Regions from separate parts of the Streptomyces sp. NPDC085866 genome, predicted to be linked through region 3. Evidence: riboswitches for the same ligand, from Rfam matches in the RefSeq annotation. Region 3 holds a riboswitch; each other region holds the start of a gene.
What was found. A riboswitch is a leader RNA that binds a small molecule or an ion and turns the genes downstream of it on or off. The one in region 3 is predicted to bind cyclic di-AMP.
Positions count from the first base shown of each region.

Region 1: another riboswitch for cyclic di-AMP. It lies ahead of ACIF83_RS26740 (NlpC/P60 family protein); the one in region 3 lies ahead of ACIF83_RS08835 (peptidoglycan DD-metalloendopeptidase family protein).
Region 2: another riboswitch for cyclic di-AMP. It lies ahead of ACIF83_RS28870 (M23 family metallopeptidase); the one in region 3 lies ahead of ACIF83_RS08835 (peptidoglycan DD-metalloendopeptidase family protein).

Region 1 is NZ_JBITSQ010000010.1:309,812-314,937, reverse strand. Features, by position in the region: gene pcrA (DNA helicase PcrA) at 1-1,181, opposite strand, end outside; cyclic di-AMP (ydaO/yuaA leader) riboswitch at 1,445-1,618, shown strand; gene ACIF83_RS26740 (NlpC/P60 family protein) at 1,627-2,793, shown strand; gene ACIF83_RS26735 (tellurite resistance/C4-dicarboxylate transporter family protein) at 2,898-3,866, shown strand; gene ACIF83_RS26730 (hypothetical protein) at 3,870-4,223, opposite strand; gene ACIF83_RS26725 (NlpC/P60 family protein) at 4,641-5,126, shown strand, end outside.
Region 2 is NZ_JBITSQ010000011.1:351,909-357,034, reverse strand. Features, by position in the region: gene ACIF83_RS28880 (PrsW family intramembrane metalloprotease) at 1-1,269, shown strand, start outside; gene ACIF83_RS28875 (aldo/keto reductase) at 1,364-2,320, opposite strand; gene ACIF83_RS28870 (M23 family metallopeptidase) at 2,510-3,538, opposite strand; cyclic di-AMP (ydaO/yuaA leader) riboswitch at 3,546-3,705, opposite strand; gene ACIF83_RS28865 (PP2C family protein-serine/threonine phosphatase) at 3,947-5,126, opposite strand, start outside.
Region 3 is NZ_JBITSQ010000003.1:446,909-452,034, forward strand. Features, by position in the region: gene ACIF83_RS08830 (SGNH/GDSL hydrolase family protein) at 1-208, opposite strand, end outside; gene ACIF83_RS08835 (peptidoglycan DD-metalloendopeptidase family protein) at 470-1,375, opposite strand; cyclic di-AMP (ydaO/yuaA leader) riboswitch at 1,380-1,542, opposite strand; gene ACIF83_RS08840 (alpha-galactosidase) at 1,846-3,930, opposite strand; gene ACIF83_RS08845 (tyrosine-protein phosphatase) at 4,102-4,899, shown strand; gene ACIF83_RS08850 (DUF6126 family protein) at 4,906-5,028, opposite strand; gene ACIF83_RS08855 (helix-turn-helix domain-containing protein) at 5,025-5,126, opposite strand, start outside.

The DNA.
Region 1 (5,126 bases), on a different contig from region 3:
CCCTGGCCGGCGTTGGTCCACAGGTTCTTCGGGCGGCGGGACTCGTTGCGCTCGATGACCGCGTTGGCGGCGGACAGGATGGTCTGCGTGGAGCGGTAGTTCTGCTCCAGCAGGATCGTCGTCGCGTTCGGGTAGTCCTCCTCGAACTGGAGGATGTTGCGGATGGTCGCGCCCCGGAAGGCGTAGATCGACTGGTCCGCGTCACCCACCACGCACAGTTCGGCGGGCGGGAGGTCGTACTCGTTCGGCGGTGCGTCCTCATCGTGCTCGCCGGTGCCGACCAGCTCGCGCACCAGCGCGTACTGGGCGTGGTTGGTGTCCTGGTACTCGTCGACCAGGACGTGTCGGAAGCGGCGGCGGTAGTGCTCGGCGACGTCCGGGAAGGCACGCAGCAGGTTGACCGTCGTCATGATCAGGTCGTCGAAGTCGAGCGCGTTGGCCTCGCGCAGCCGCGACTGGTAGAGCGCGTAGGCCTGGGCGAGGGTCTTCTCGAAGCCGTCGCCGGCCTGGGCGGCGAAGTCCTCCTCGTCGATCAGCTCGTTCTTGAGGTTGCTGATCTTGGCACTGAAGGACTTGGGCGGGAAGCGCTTGGGGTCGAGGTCCAGGTCACGGCAGACCAGGGCCATCAGGCGCTTGCTGTCGGCGGCGTCGTAGATGGAGAAGCTCGACGTGAAGCCGAGCTTCTTCGACTCGCGCCGGAGGATCCGTACGCACGCGCTGTGGAAGGTCATGACCCACATCGCGTTCGCGCGCGGGCCGACGAGCTGCTCGACGCGCTCCTTCATCTCGCCCGCGGCCTTGTTGGTGAAGGTGATCGCGAGGATCTGGCCCGGATGCACGTTCCGCTCGGCGAGCAGGTGGGCGATGCGGTGGGTGAGCACACGGGTCTTGCCGGAGCCGGCGCCGGCGACGATGAGCAGCGGGGAGTCGGCGTGGACGACCGCGGCGCGCTGGTTCTCGTTCAGCCCGTCCAGGAGTGCGGCCGCGTCGAGCGCGGGGCGGTGGGCGCCGTCGCGGTAGTACGCGTCCCGGTCCGGCGGCACATCGAACTTCCCGCCGAACAGATCGTCCGGAAGCGGCTCCGGAGCGTGATCGTCCTCGGGCGGCGGCGGGGGCTCCTCCTCGCGCCCGCGAGGGGCCTGGAGGTCCGCCAGGAAGCTGTCGTCAAAGAGGCTGCTCATCGCTCTCCGAGTCTAGGGCGCCGCACCGACAACCGGTCGCCGTCCCGGGAACATGGCCGGTTCGGGAAGAGCCGGTCCTGCGCGCCCAGGTCGGCCGAACAGCCCCTCACGCAGCGGAATCACACTGTGACACGGGAGCGGTCCCACACTCAGGTCACGAAAATGTATCGGACATATCGTGCACCAACCTTCACACGAGACACACCAGTTGGCTAGGTTGCGGGGCGGGCCGCACGCCCCCTTCCGGCGAACGTCGCCGATCCGCGCGGCCTCCGCCGAGTCCGGCGCGCCCCCGTACGGTGCCCGGAGCCGGGGACCCACCGAACCTTGGGGTGAATCGGCACACGTCCCGTCCCGGGACGAGGGCCGTAGGGCAAACCTTCCGACCACCCGCCCGAACCCGACAGCTAACCCGGTAGGCGGCACATGGAAGGAGTCGCCTCCCTTGGCGTCGCACCGCAAGACGCGCCCCGCGGGCACACTCGGAGCAGGTTTCCGCACCCCAGTCCTGGCCACCGCCGCCCTCACCTCCGTGGCCGTCCTGTCCCAGACGGCCGACGCCGCTCCCTCGGGCGACGGAAAGCCGAGCCTGGAGGAGGTCGAGAAGAAGGTCGACGACCTCTACCGTCAGGCGGAGTCGGCGACCGAGAAGTACAACGCCGCCAAGGAGCAGACCGGCAAGCAGCGCACCCACATCGACAGCCTGCGCGAAGAGGTCGCCCGGCGGACCGCCCGGATGAACAAGGCCCGCGAGAGGCTGGGTTCGTTCGCCGCCGCCCAGTACCGGACCGGGGCCGCCACGCCCGACACCGCCACCTTCCTGCTCGCGGACAGTCCCCAGGACTACTTCGACGAGAGCCAGCTGATGAACCGGCTGACCTCGCGGCAGAAGAGCGCCGTCGACGACTACGTCACCGAGCAGGCCGCGACCATGAAGAAGCGGCAGGAGGCCGCCAAGAGCCTCCAGGCGCTGTCCGAGTCGCAGAGCGAGCTGCAGGCCGCCAAGGCCGGCGTCCAGAAGAAGCTCGCCTCCGCGCGCAAGCTGCTGTCCCAGCTGACGGCCGAGGAGAAGGCCCGGCTGGCGGCGATCGAGCGGCAGAAGCAGGAGGAGGCCGCGCGCAAGGCCGCGGAGCTGGCGAAGCAGCAGGCTGCACAGGCCAAGGCGGAGCAGCAGGCGCAGCAGGCCGGCGGTTCGTCCACGACGAGCGGCTCGTCCGGCTCCGGCGGCTCGTCGACGTCCTCCGGGACGTACGCCACCAAGGCCGAGAAGGCGATCGCCTTCGCCCGCGCCCAGATCGGAAAGCCGTACGTGTGGGGCGCCACCGGACCCGGCTCGTACGACTGCTCGGGCCTCACCCAGGCCTCCTGGAAGGCCGCCGGCGTCGCGCTCCCGCGCACCACCTACGACCAGGTGAACGTGGGAACCACGGTCTCCCTCGCCGATGCGAGGCCCGGTGACCTGATCTTCTTCTACGACGACATCAGCCACGTCGGCATCTACATAGGCAACGGCATGATGATCCACGCCCCCAAGCCCGGCGCGTACGTCCGCGAGGAGTCGATCTACTACGGCGGCGAATCGATCATCCACAGCGTGGTCCGCCCCGCCTGACCGTCCCCTCCGTCCAGCCCTGCCGTCCCCTTTTCGAGGTTTCGAGCGCCACGCGCGCGCGTGGCCTCCGTGCCCCGCCCGCGCGGCTGCCTAGCATCGGGCCCATGCCCGGCATCTCGGCTCTGCGTACGTGGTGGGCGGGGCGTCCGTCGGCGGCGGGTGCCGCCGTCATGGCGACCGGCATCGTCTCGGTGGGCCTGCATCAGACGGGCGCCGAGACGGTGTCCCGGGTCTTCCTGTGGCTGGCCTGCGTCGCCTGGGTGGCGCTGGCCGCCGACTTCCTCGTACGGCTGGTGGCGCAGCGGGAGCGCTGGGTGGCCGAGGCGCACAGCCCGGGCTCGCTCACTGCCGTCGCCGCCACGGCCGTGCTCGGCACCCGGTTCTCGGCGCTCGGCCGGCAGACGCCGGCCGAGGTGGCGCTGGCGCTGGCCCTCGTGCTCTGGCCGGTGCTGCTGTACCTGGTCGTACAGCACTGGGAGCGGCACATGCCGGGAGCGGTGTTCCTTTGTTGTGTGGCCACACAGGGGCTTGCGGTGCTGGCGGCCACGCTGGCCGCGGCGGAGACGACGGCCTGGCTCGCGCACGCCGCACTGGTGCTGTTCTGGCTGGGCCTGGTGCTCTACGGCCTCGACCTGCCGCGCTTCGATCGGCGGCAGGTCGTCGAGGGGGCCGGGGACCAATGGATCGCGGGCGGGGCGCTCGCCATCTCGGCGCTGGCCGGGGCGAAACTGCTCTCCGCCGACAGTCCGCGGCTGTACCTGTGGAACGACGACGACCGGGGCGTTCTGCGGAACGTGACGGTGGCGCTGCTCTTCCTGGACCTGGCCTGGTACGTGGTTCTGCTGATCGCCGAGGTGGCCCGGCCGCGCCTGCGCTACGACATGCGGCGCTGGGCGACGGTGTTCCCCATGGGGATGACCGGGGCGGCCACGTTGTCGGTGGCGGCCGCCGTGGGCACCGGGTGGTTGAAGGGGCCGGGGCAGGTGTTGGTGTGGGTGGCGGTGGCGGCGTGGGTCGTGGTCGCGGCCGGCGCGGCCCTCGCGGCCCGCGCCGGGATCAGCGGACGGCGCTGAACGTCACGTCCACAGCACGGCGATGAAGATGTTCGCCGTGGTCAGCAGGCCGACCAGCCCGAAGAGGCTCTTGTCCACCTTCTCCTCGTCGCGCTTCACGTACACCAGCCCGAGGATCACGATCAGCAGGGCCAGCTTCACGCCGATCTTGACGGTGTTGACGTGGTGGCCATCGGCCTGGTTGAGGCCGACCAGGGCCACACCGGTGACCAGCATGGTGAACGCGCCGTGCAGCATCCCGGGGACGAAGCGGGCCGTGCCCCGGCCCATCGCCTTCATCTGGGTGAGGAAACCGCCGAGCAGCGCGGCGATACCGATGATGTGCAGGCCGACGAAGAGATGGATGAGTACGTCCATGAGCCCGGAGCCTAATCAGAGGCCCGGCAGCCCCCTGTCACCGGGCCCGCCGGAAGCATCCGTGGATCTTGCATATATGCGCCTCATAGCAGCACATGGCTCCCGTGTGTCCCGCATTCCGTGCATCGGTCACCACGCTACGTGAAGACGACGACTCCAGACCGGCAATCCGGTCACATGCGGTCACGCCTCGATCGCTCGAAGACAGTTCCGCACTCCGCGTTACCAACCCGTCACACCCGGGCTTAGCGTCCTCCCCCAGGTGACCGGCTCCCCACCGCCGCCCGGGCCAGGGGCGGCAGTCGGGCACCACCGCCGAGAAAGGTCCGGCGGCGGCCCGCTTCCCCTGTGCGGGCCGTCGCCGGACGCACCGCTCGTTCGGTCGCAGGAGTCCTACGGAAGGACGTGACGGTCCAGGTGGCAGCGCACCGCAAGCCCCGACAGCGCTCGCTCGGCGGGAACACGGCCCGCACGGCCGCCACCCTCGCCCTGGCGGGCGCGGCCACCGCGACGGCCTTCGACGGAACCGGCAACGCCGAGCCGCAGCTGACACCGACGCAGGTGAAGGCCAAGGTGGACAAGCTGTACCAGGAGGCGGAGACCGCCACCGAGAAGTACAACGGCGCGAAGGAGAAGGCGGGCACTGCCCAGCGGCGGCTGAACTCGCTGCGGGACGAGGCCGCCCGGAAGCAGGACAAGCTCAACGCGGCCCGGAACGCGCTGGGTTCGTACGCGGCGGCGCAGTACCGCGAGGGCGGGATCGACCCCGCCTGGCAGCTCGCCCTGTCCAGCGATCCCGACCGGTACCTGGACGGGGCGGCGTTCGCGGAGCGGGCCGGCGACCGGCAGGCCGGGGCGGTGGCACGGGTACGCGAACAGCTGCGGGAGGTCGAGCAGTTGCGC
Region 2 (5,126 bases), on a different contig from region 3:
CCCGGAAGCGGTGCGCATCCGCACTGGTGGCAGCGCCGGTGGGTGCGCTACGGGGCGCTGATCACGCTACTTGCGCTGTCCGGCCTGGTGATCCTCGCGCTGGTGCGCCGGCAGACCGGCACGGAGGGCTTCCTGGTCGGGCTGGGCCTCGCCGTCCTGCCCGTGCCCTGGCTGATAGCCGCCTTCCGGTGGCTGGACCGGGTCGAACCGGGCCCCTGGCGGAATCTGGTCTTCGCGTTCGCCTGGGGCGCCTGTGCGGCGGCGCTGATCGCCATCGTCGCCAACAGTTTCGCCACGAAGTGGATCGCCACCTCGACCGCCGACCCCGCCGGCGCCGACACCCTCGGCGCGACCGTGATCGCGCCCATAGTGGAGGAGTCCGCCAAGGCCGCATCCGTGCTGCTGGTCTTCCTCTTCCGCAGACGCGACTTCACCGGGATCGTCGACGGCGTCGTGATAGCCGGGGTCACCGCCACCGGGTTCGCGTTCACCGAGAACATCCTCTACCTGGGCACGGCCTTCGGTACCGACCAGCTCACCGGCGACCGCGGCATCGCCTCCGTCACCGCCGCCACCTTCTTCGTGCGCATCGTGATGTCCCCGTTCGCGCATCCCCTGTTCACCGTGCTCACCGGCATCGGCTTCGGGATCGCCGCGCTCTCCTCGGAACGGCAGCACGCCCGGCGCGTCCTGGTTCCGCTCGGCGGCTTGCTGCTCGCGATGAGCATGCACGCCTTCTGGAACGGCTCCTCGGCCTTCGGCGAGTTCGGGTTCTTCGCCGTCTACGGCGCCTTCATGGTGCCCGCCTTCGGGCTGCTCACGTGGCTCGCGATCTGGACACGGCAACGAGAGCTGCGGACCGTGCGGGAGGAGCTGCCGGCGTATGTGTACGCCGGGTGGCTGGGGCCGGCCGAGCCGTTCGCACTCGGGTCGATGCGGGCACGGCGGACGGCCCGGGAACACGCCCGGCAGCACTTCGGAGGGCGGCCCGCGGCCCGGGCCGTGGCGCAGTACGAGGCGTACGCCACCTCGCTGGCGTTCCTGCGGCACCGGGGGCGGCGCGGGCGGGCCGGGGCCGACTTCGTCCTACGGGAGCAGGAGTTGCTCGCCGAGCTGTGGCAGCGCAGGAGCGTCGCTCGGCCGGCCCTGGAGTACGCGGCGAGGGTGGCCGCGCCGGCTCGGCCGTTGTACGGAGCGCCGGTGCCGGTGCCTTACTGGTACGGCCGTCCGGCGGCACCCCACCCTGCCCACAACCCGTACCGGTCCTAGCCGTACCGGTCGTGGAGAGTTCGGCACCGCCGGTTCACGGCGTCGTGGCCGAGCGCCGTCGTGGCCGAGCGCCGTCGCGGCGGAGACGGAGAGGTCAGACGGAAGCCTCGGTCAAGCGGTCCACTTCCTCCTTGGTCAGCTCCAGCTCTCCCACTCCCAGCAGCGCCGGCAGCTGCTCCACCGTCCGCGCCGACGCGATCGGGGCCGTCACCGTCGGCTGGGCGGCCAGCCAGGCGAGGGCGACCGTGGCCACGGGGGCCTCGTGGGCGGTGGCGATCTCGTCCAGGGCCCTGAGGACCTTCTGGCCGCGCTCGGACTCCAGGTGCTTGGCGGCCGAACCGGCGCGGGCGCTCTCGACCGTCGTACCGGGGCGGTACTTCCCGGTGAGGAAGCCGGAGGCGAGGGCGAAGTACGGGACCGCCGCGAGGCCCTCACGGGCGGCGAGGTCCTGCAGCGGGCCCTCGTAGGTGTCGCGGGAGACCAGGTTGTAGTGGGGCTGGAGGGCGACGTACCGGGCCAGGCCTTCGCGCCTGGAGAAGTCCAGGGAGGCCTGGAGGCGCTCCGGCGAGATGTTCGAGGCGGCGATGTGCCGGACCTTGCCCGCCTTCACCAGCTCGTCGAGCGCGCCGATGATCTCCTCGACCGGCACCTCGGGCTTGTCGAAGTGGGTGTAGTAGAGGTCGATGTAGTCGGTGTCCAGGCGGCGCAGGGAGGCGTCGGCGGCCGCCTTGATGTTGGCGGCGGTCAGGCCCTGGTACTCGGGGTGCTGGCTGACCTTGGTCGCGATGACGACGTCGGAGCGGTTGCCGCGGGCCTTGACCCACTTGCCGATGATCGTCTCGGACTCCCCGCCCTTGTTGCCCTCGATCCACGCCGAGTAGGAGTCGGCGGTGTCGACGAAGTTGCCGCCGGCGGCCGTGTAGGCGTCGAGGACGGCGAAGGAGGTCTCCTCGTCGGCGGTCCAGCCGAAGACGTTGCCGCCGAGGGCGAGAGGGAAGACCCGAAGGTCGGAGGAGCCGAGTGTGCGCAGGGAAGCATGAGAGTCGGTCATGCTTCAGTTCAACGATCACTCCCGTCCCACCCATTCCAGGATTGCTGCGAACGGGGTGTGAACAGGTGTGGGTACGGGTGGGTGAGCAGGCGGGGGAAGGCACGACCGGCAGCCCTGACGTCGGGGGGGTGTCGTCAGGGCTGCCGGGGACCGGATGAGGGGTGGGTCAGGAGCGGGTCGGTGAGCCGCTCAGGGGGTCAGGCCCTTGCCGCGCAGCCACGTCATCGGGTCGATGCCGGTGGCCTGGCCGCCCGGGTGGACCTCCAGGTGGAGGTGCGGGCCGGTGACGTTGCCGGTGGCGCCGACGCGGCCGATGACGTCGCCGGTGCTGACCTTCTGACCTACGGAGACGCCGATCGAGGACTGGTGGCAGAACCACAGCTCGGTGCCGTCGTCGAGGGTGAGGATCGTGCGGTAGCCGTAGGCGCCGGCCCAGCCCGCCTCGGTGATGGTGCCGCTGTGGATCGCCTTGATGAGGGTGCCCGTGGGGGCGGCGAAGTCGAGGCCGGTGTGGTAGCCGGAGGACCACATCGATCCGGGCTGGCCGAAGGTGCCGGTGATCGTGTACGAGACGACCGGCAGCCTGTACTGCTTGGCCAGCGCGGCCAGGCGCTCTTCCTCGGCCTTCTTCTTGGCCGCGGCCTCCGCCTCCTTCTTGGCCTCGGTGGCCTTGGCTGCGGCTTCCTTCTGCGCCTTGGCGGCCGCGTCGGCGGCCTGCTTCTCGGCGGCGGCCGCCGCCGACGCGGCGGCCTTGATGTCGGCCTTGCTCTGCTGCTGCTCGGCCTGGGCCATGATGCGGTTGCGCAGGGCCTCGCCCGCGTCGCCCTGGTCACTGTCGGCGTCGGTCGTGCCGACGTTGCTCAGCGACGCATCGGCGGCCTTGGACGCGTCGGAGGAGGAGCCGTCGAACAGGGAGCTGACGGAGTCCAGGTCGGGCATGGAGATGGAGACCGGCGGCTTGCCGGTGTGGGCGCTGGCCATGCCGCCCGCGCCGACGGCGGCGATGACACCGACGCCGAGGACCGTGGAGCTGCGGGCGAGTCCGCCGCCACGCTGCTTGGCCACGCGGTGCCGACCGCGTACCGGCCGTATGGACTCCTCGGTGGGGTTCCACTCCTCCCAGGGGCCCTCGTCGGTGTGCTGAGCGCCGAAGTATCCGAAGGTCTCGGTCTCGCTCGGCATGAACGGGGCTTCTGGGGCAGGCCGGTTGGACGCCACGAAGGCGCACTCCTTTCCTTCCTCCGCCTACCGGGTTAGCTGACGGGTTCGGAGCAGGAAGGTCTCCTACGCGCGTATACCTGCCGTGCTTCCACGGCGGCATCCGCGTGATTCACCCCAAGGTGGTGGTTCCCCGGTTCCCTTGCGGGATTCGGCGCGTGCGCACGGAGCCGCCTCTTGTGACGGCTGGGACGACCGCGCTGCGTTATCGAACGTTAATAGACCCGGACGTCAGATTCCAAGCTGTTCTACTTGATCATTAACGGATTTCAGGGCGGACATAGGTGTCACGACCGGTGGAAAACGGGCGAGTTGACCGGCGTCCAGGAGTCTCGGCGGTTTTGATGGTGTCTCAGATGTTATGCGGAGGGCGCCCGTCCGATCACCTTGGGTGACACTGGCGGGGCGTCAGGGACGCCGTACGGCCAGCAGCGCCATGTCGTCCGTCATCCCGCCCCCGGAGTGCCGGCGCACCTCCGCGGCGAGGCGGCCGAGCAGCGAGCGCGGATCGGGAAAGCGGCGTCCGGCGAGCCGGCGCAGGGGGTCGTAGAAGCGGCCGTGGGCGTCGCGGGCCTCGGACAGGCCGTCGGTGTAGAGCAGCAGGGTGGCGCCGCTCGGGAAGCCGGACTCGGTCGCGCGGTCGGGCCACAGGCCGAGGTCGGCCATGCCGAGCGGCAGCGCGGGTTCGTGCGCGGCCAGGGTGCGCAGGGTGCCGTCGTCGTGCAGGAGCAGCGGTGGCGGGTGGCCGCGGTTGACGATCCGGACCACACCGTCGCCGCCGCCGTGCGGGAGTTCGGCGAGGACGGCGGTGGTGAAGCCCTCGAAGGCGTCGATGCCGTCCCGCCGGGTGCCCTCGCGGGCCAGCGCCCGCTCCAGCCGCGCGGCCACCGCCTCCAGCGTGGTCTCCTGCTCGGCGGCCTCCCGGAACGCCCCGATGACCACGGCGACGGCGGCGACCGCGCCCATGCCCTTGCCGCGTACGTCCCCGACGATCAGCCGCACGCCGTGCGGGCTGTCCTGCACCGCGTACAGGTCACCGCCGATGAAGGCGCCCTCCTGTGCCGCCTCGTACCGGGCCGCGATGTCGAAGCCGGCGATGCGGTCGTCCGGTTCGGGCAGGACGGCCCGCTGGGCGGCCTCGGCGATCTCCCGGGCGGAGGCGAGCCGCTGGTCGCCGAGGCGCAGGACGCGGTTGATGGCGGCGGCCAGCACGGCGACCGTGGCCACGGTGACGATCTCGGTGATCGTGTGCACGTCCACAGCGGGACCGAACTGGGTGCAGACGACGACGGTGGCGACCAGGGCGGCCAGGCCGGTGAGGAGCGTGGTGCGCAGCGAGGACAGGGGCGCGGCGATCAGCGGGGCGGCCGTGAAGAAGGGCACGGCGGTGAAGGCGCGCGGAGTGAGCAGGTCGTACCCGACCCCGGCGGCGATCAGGAGGGCGGGCAGGGCGCGGGCCAGGGTGCGCGAGGTGGGGCGGCGGCCGCGGCGTCTGTCCGGTGACAGGGGTGAGCGGTCCGCACCGAGGCCGGGGACTGGGGCGGGGTCGCGCGGGAGTCGGCCGCCGGCCCTGGCGTACGGGCTCTCC
Region 3 (5,126 bases):
CGACGGCCTTCGGGAGCTGGTCCGCCATGATCTGGTCGAGCAGCTTTCCGCGCACGGCCAGGTTGGTGTACGCGAAGTCGCCCTCGGGACGCCGGTCCGCGAGCAGTACCGCGAACCGGTCGGCCCAGCCCACGAACGCCCCGTCGGGGCCGGGGTCGCCCACGCCCTCGGTGAAGCTGTCCCCCACCGCCACGTACGACCCGATCACTGATCTGTTGTCATTCTTCGAATCGTCTGCCACGTCGGACCATGATTCACCTTCGGATGTGACCTACGCGACCGTAGGCAGGGGTTGACGAACGGTGAGATGAGACACCCTTAAATGATGTGCCAATCCAGGAATAACGCCACGGTCAGGCGCGTTGACGGTGCGCACACGCAGAAGGCCGGACCCCGGGATCGGGGTCCGGCCTTCTGCGGCCTGTCAGGGCAGGTGATTCTCGAGAACGCGTCCCACGGAGCGGGAGCCTCAGACGGCGACGCCGTGCGAGCGGAGGTAGCCGACCGGGTCGATGTCCGAGCCGTAGTTCGGCGTGGTGCGGATCTCGAAGTGCAGGTGCGGACCGGTCACGTTGCCGGTCGCGCCGGAGAGGCCGATCTGCTGGCCCGCGGTCACGGTCTGGCCGGCCGAGACGGAGAGCCGCGAGAGGTGACCGTACTGGGCGTAGTAGCCGTCGTTCAGCTTGATGACGACCTGGTTGCCGTAGGCGCCGCCCCACCCGGCGGAGACGACGGTGCCGGCGGCGACGGCCTTGAGCGAGGTACCGGTCGGCACGACGAAGTCGACGCCGGTGTGGTAGCCGCTGGACCACATGCTGCCGGCCACGTGGTAGCCGGTGCCGATGGTGGCGCCGGCGACCGGGAGGGTGTAGCCGGTGGAGGGCACGGAGGGGGCGGAGGGTGCGGAGGGTGCGGTGGCGGCACCGGAGGCCTGGCCGGACCGGGACGGGGATGCCGGCGCCGGGGCGGAGGGCTCGGTGTGCGTCCGGGCGGTCTTCGCGCCGAGCGACAGCTTCAGACCCGGGTGGATCAGCGAGGGGTCCTGGCCGACGGCCTGCCGGTTGTCGTCGTAGAGCCGCTGCCAGCCGCCGCTGACGTGCTGCGCGTCGGCGATCTTCGCAAGCCAGTCGCCGGACTGCACCGTGTAGGTGCGCACACCCGAATTCCGCTGCACGGCCGCCTTCTTCACGGCCGTCTTTTCCACGACCGGAAGGGACTGCACGGCCTTTCCGGAAACGGGTTGCGTGGTGGCGGCGTGCGCTCCGGTGGCCCCGAGGAGTGGCAGGGCCAGCGCGGCACCACCGGTTCCGGCGACGGCGATCGAGCGGCTGAAACGCGGGGTCTTGGGGCGGCGGTGCTTACCCTTCGCGGGCATGGCGCATTCCTCTCCGGCGCCTGCGAGGTGAGCTGACGGGTTCGGGCTGGAGCTGCCCGGCCGCGCGGTGCGCGGCTGCACCCCAGCCTGTCCCGGAGACCGGGACAGGCAGTCGTACCTGGCGGGTCCCCCGCTCCTGCCGAACACGGGTGAAGTGTGTGGGGACTCCGGGCGGCGGCAGGATTCGGCGTTCCGTCCGGATTGGTGGCGAACGTAAGCGAGCAAGACGCAACCGGACAAGCAGCCGGTTCCCGGCGTGGATGTTCCAAGTGATCGAATTCGGGAATTCCCGGTCACTCTGCGTGAATTCCCGAATCCTTCCCCTTTTCAATTTCCTTCGCCTTTATGGGGATTACGTGGACATGACGCGCGACGCACGGTCACGAATATGACGCTCCTCACGCACCGACTCCCCACGCCCCCTTGCCCCAGAGCGAGTTGGAACGAAGGCGCCAATTCGGGCAGATGGCTCAGATGCGGCGCAGTCGGAGAACCGTCGCATCCAGGTCACCCTTCAGCCCGGCGCGCAGCCCGTGGTGCAGCAGGACGGCCCCTCGATGCTCTTCGCCCGTTTCGAGGCATTTGTACGATGCCGTCGGGTCGAGTCCGCGCAGCCGCAGCGCCGGCACCGGCTCGCCGTAGTGCTGCGCCTGGAGGCAGGCGAGGACCACGGTCTCGTCCCCGAGGACGTACTGGACAGCACTCAGACCGCCCGTCGGGGGCCGCAGCCGGTACTGGTCGCCGCGCTGGACGACCGGTCGGATCTCCTTGTAGAGGTCCACCCAGCGACGGGCTTCGGCCAGCTCCTCCCCGGTCCACTCGGTGAGGTCGCCGCCGACGCCGAGGACCCCGGCCATCGAGCTGACGAAACGGAACCGCAGCGAGCTCTCCCGCCCGTTGAGCTGGGTGTTCGGGCTGTCGGTGACCCATGCGGCCATGACCCGCGCCGGATGGATTTGGCTGAAGCCGTGCTGGATGGCGAGCCGGTCGAGCGGGTCGGTGTTGTCGGAGGTCCACACCTGGTCGGTGCGGCTCATCACGCCGAGGTCGATCCGCCCGCCGCCGCCCGAGCAGGACTCGAACGCGACCGAGGGATGGGCGGCTCGCAGCCGGTCCAGCAGGGCGTACAGAGCGCGGACATGGTCCACCCACAGGCGCTGCGGGTACGGCTCCCCGGGCCAGCCGGCGTCGGTGAAGCAGCGATTGAAGTCCCACTTCACGTAGTCGACCGGGGCGCTCGACAGGAGGGCGTCCAGCTGCTCCCAGAGATACTCCTGGACGTCCTCGCGGGCGAGGTTGAGAACGAGCTGGTTGCGCAGTTCCGTCCGCTTGCGTCCCGGCTGGTACTGCACCCAGTCGGGGTGAGCACGGTAGAGGTCGCTGTCGGGGTTGACCATCTCGGGCTCGACCCAGATGCCGAACTGCATGCCGAGGTCGTGCACCTGGTCGGCGAGGGGCTTGAGGCCGTGCGGGAAGCGGTCGGGGTCGGGCGTCCAGTCGCCGAGGCCGGCCCGGTCACTGGTGCGGGCACCGAACCAGCCGTCGTCCACGACGAACAGCTCGACGCCGATCTCGGCGGCCCGCCGGGCGAGGGCGGCCTGCTGCTCCTCGGAGATGTCGAAGTTGGTCGCCTCCCAGGAGTTGAACAGCACCGGCCGGTCCTGCTCCGCGCCCGGGACGACGTACGCCCGCTGGTAGGCGTGCCAGGTGCGGCTGGCCCCGCCGAAGCCGCCGTCGCTCCACAGGCCGGCGAAGACGGGGGTGGTGTACGACTCGCCTGGCTGGAGCAGCAGCAGGCCCGAGTCGTCGTATCCGGCGCCACCGGTGACCTGCACGCGTGCGTCCGGGAGTTGGGCGACGGCGATCCGCCAGGAGCCGGACCAGCCGAGCGCGCAGCCGTAGACCTCGCCGCGTTCCTCGGTCGCGTCGGTGTCCAGCGCGACCCAGGGCAGGTGCTGGTGGCCGGTGTGGCCGCGGCGGCTGCCGATGGTCTTCTCGCCGTAGGTGAGGGGGGCGGTGGTCAGCAGCGACTCGGCGGCCCAGCGGCCGTGCAGCTGGGACAGCCGCCAGCCCTCGCGGTCGGGCAGGGTCCAGGCGGCGGCGTCTGCGCGCAGCAGTTCCACGCGCGCGTGCGAGCCGTTCTCCACGGTCACCCAGCGCTCCACGACGTCCCCGCGCATCCGGTAGTGCAGGGTGACGGCCAGCCCGTCGTCGTCGAAGCGCAGCCGCAGCCCGTCACCGTCGTTGCCGCCCTCGGTGTCGAACGACACGAAGCGCCACTCGGTGCCGCGCCGCTCCTCGGTGCGCACGGACAGGGCCGGACGGACGAAGCGGGGGCCGCCCTCGACGGGGTACTCCTCGCGGCCGTCGAGCGGGGACTCGAAGGGCCAGTAGGCGGGCAGCGGGCTCACCGCCAGGGCCTCGGCGTCGGCGATCGCGATCCGTGGCCCCCAGTGCAGGTGCAGCAGTTCGTCCGCATCGGTGAGATGCAGCGCATAGCTGCTGCCGGGGCCCGACAGGAGCCATGTACGACCGTCTTCGGCGATGTCCACCATCGAGACCTCACAGGTGCCAACAGATCCGCTCAAGTGCGAACATCATTAGGCCCCGCAGCCCCTGGTGGCAACGCCTGTGGACAACTCATTGCCCGAGGAAATCGATGTCGTATCGTCGACGGAGTGCCCGTCGACGAGCCGCGCCGGCGGGGCCGACCGGGAGGAGCCCCCGTGACGCAGCAGGTCCCCTCGACCGAGCCCGAGCTGGCCGGAGTGCGCAATTTCCGCGATGTGGGCGGACTGCCGACCGTGGACGGACGGCGGGTGCGCCCCGGAGCGCTGTTCCGCAGCGGCCATCTCGCGCACGCCACCGAAGAGGACGCGGCCTTCCTAGCGTCCCTGGGCCTGCACACGATCTTCGACTTCCGCAACGCCGCCGACCAGAAGCTGGAGGGTCCGGACGTCGAGCTGCCCGGCGTGCGGAACGTGAACCTGCCGCTGAGCGACCCGGCGGACGGTGCCGAGTTCTGGCAGATGGTCCGCGACGGCGGCATCGAGCAGCTGCGCGGCATCCTCGCGGACGGCAAGGCGGCGGCCCGGATGGTCGCCTCGTACCGGACGATCGTCAAGGAGCGCACCGCCGAGCACTCCCGGGTGCTGCACGCCATCGCCGAGGACAGCGTGCCCGCGCTGATGCACTGCGCTGCGGGCAAGGACCGCGCGGGCATCTCCATAGCCGTCACACTCCTGGCCGTGGGCGTGGAGCGCGATGCCGTCATCGCCGACTACCTGGAGTCCAACGCCAAGCACCGGCGCTACAAGGTCCGTCGCAACGGCAGCGCGGACACCGCGTACACGCCCGAGGTGATGGAGCTGCTCAGCCCGCTCTTCGACGCCCGCGCCGAGTATCTCCAGGCGGCCTTCGCGAGCATCGAGGAGACGTGGGGCGGCACCGACGCCTACTTCGCGCAGGGTCTGGGGCTCACCCCCGAGACCCGGGAGCGGCTGCGGGAGCGCCTGCTGGACTGACGGCGGTCAGCCCTTGCCGCCCAGCTCGAACAGCAGATAGAGGAACGCCGCGAACAGGTGGCCGACGGCGATGTAGATGATCAGCCGGACCCACAGCGAGCGGGGGAACCTCTCCTCGAAGTTGCTCATGGCAGCTCTCCAGTCAGCGGGCCCAGGCACAGCGTGGCCGTGGGACTCTGCAGCAGGGTGTGGACGAACAGCAGCTCCACGCCGTCGTGGTCCTCGGC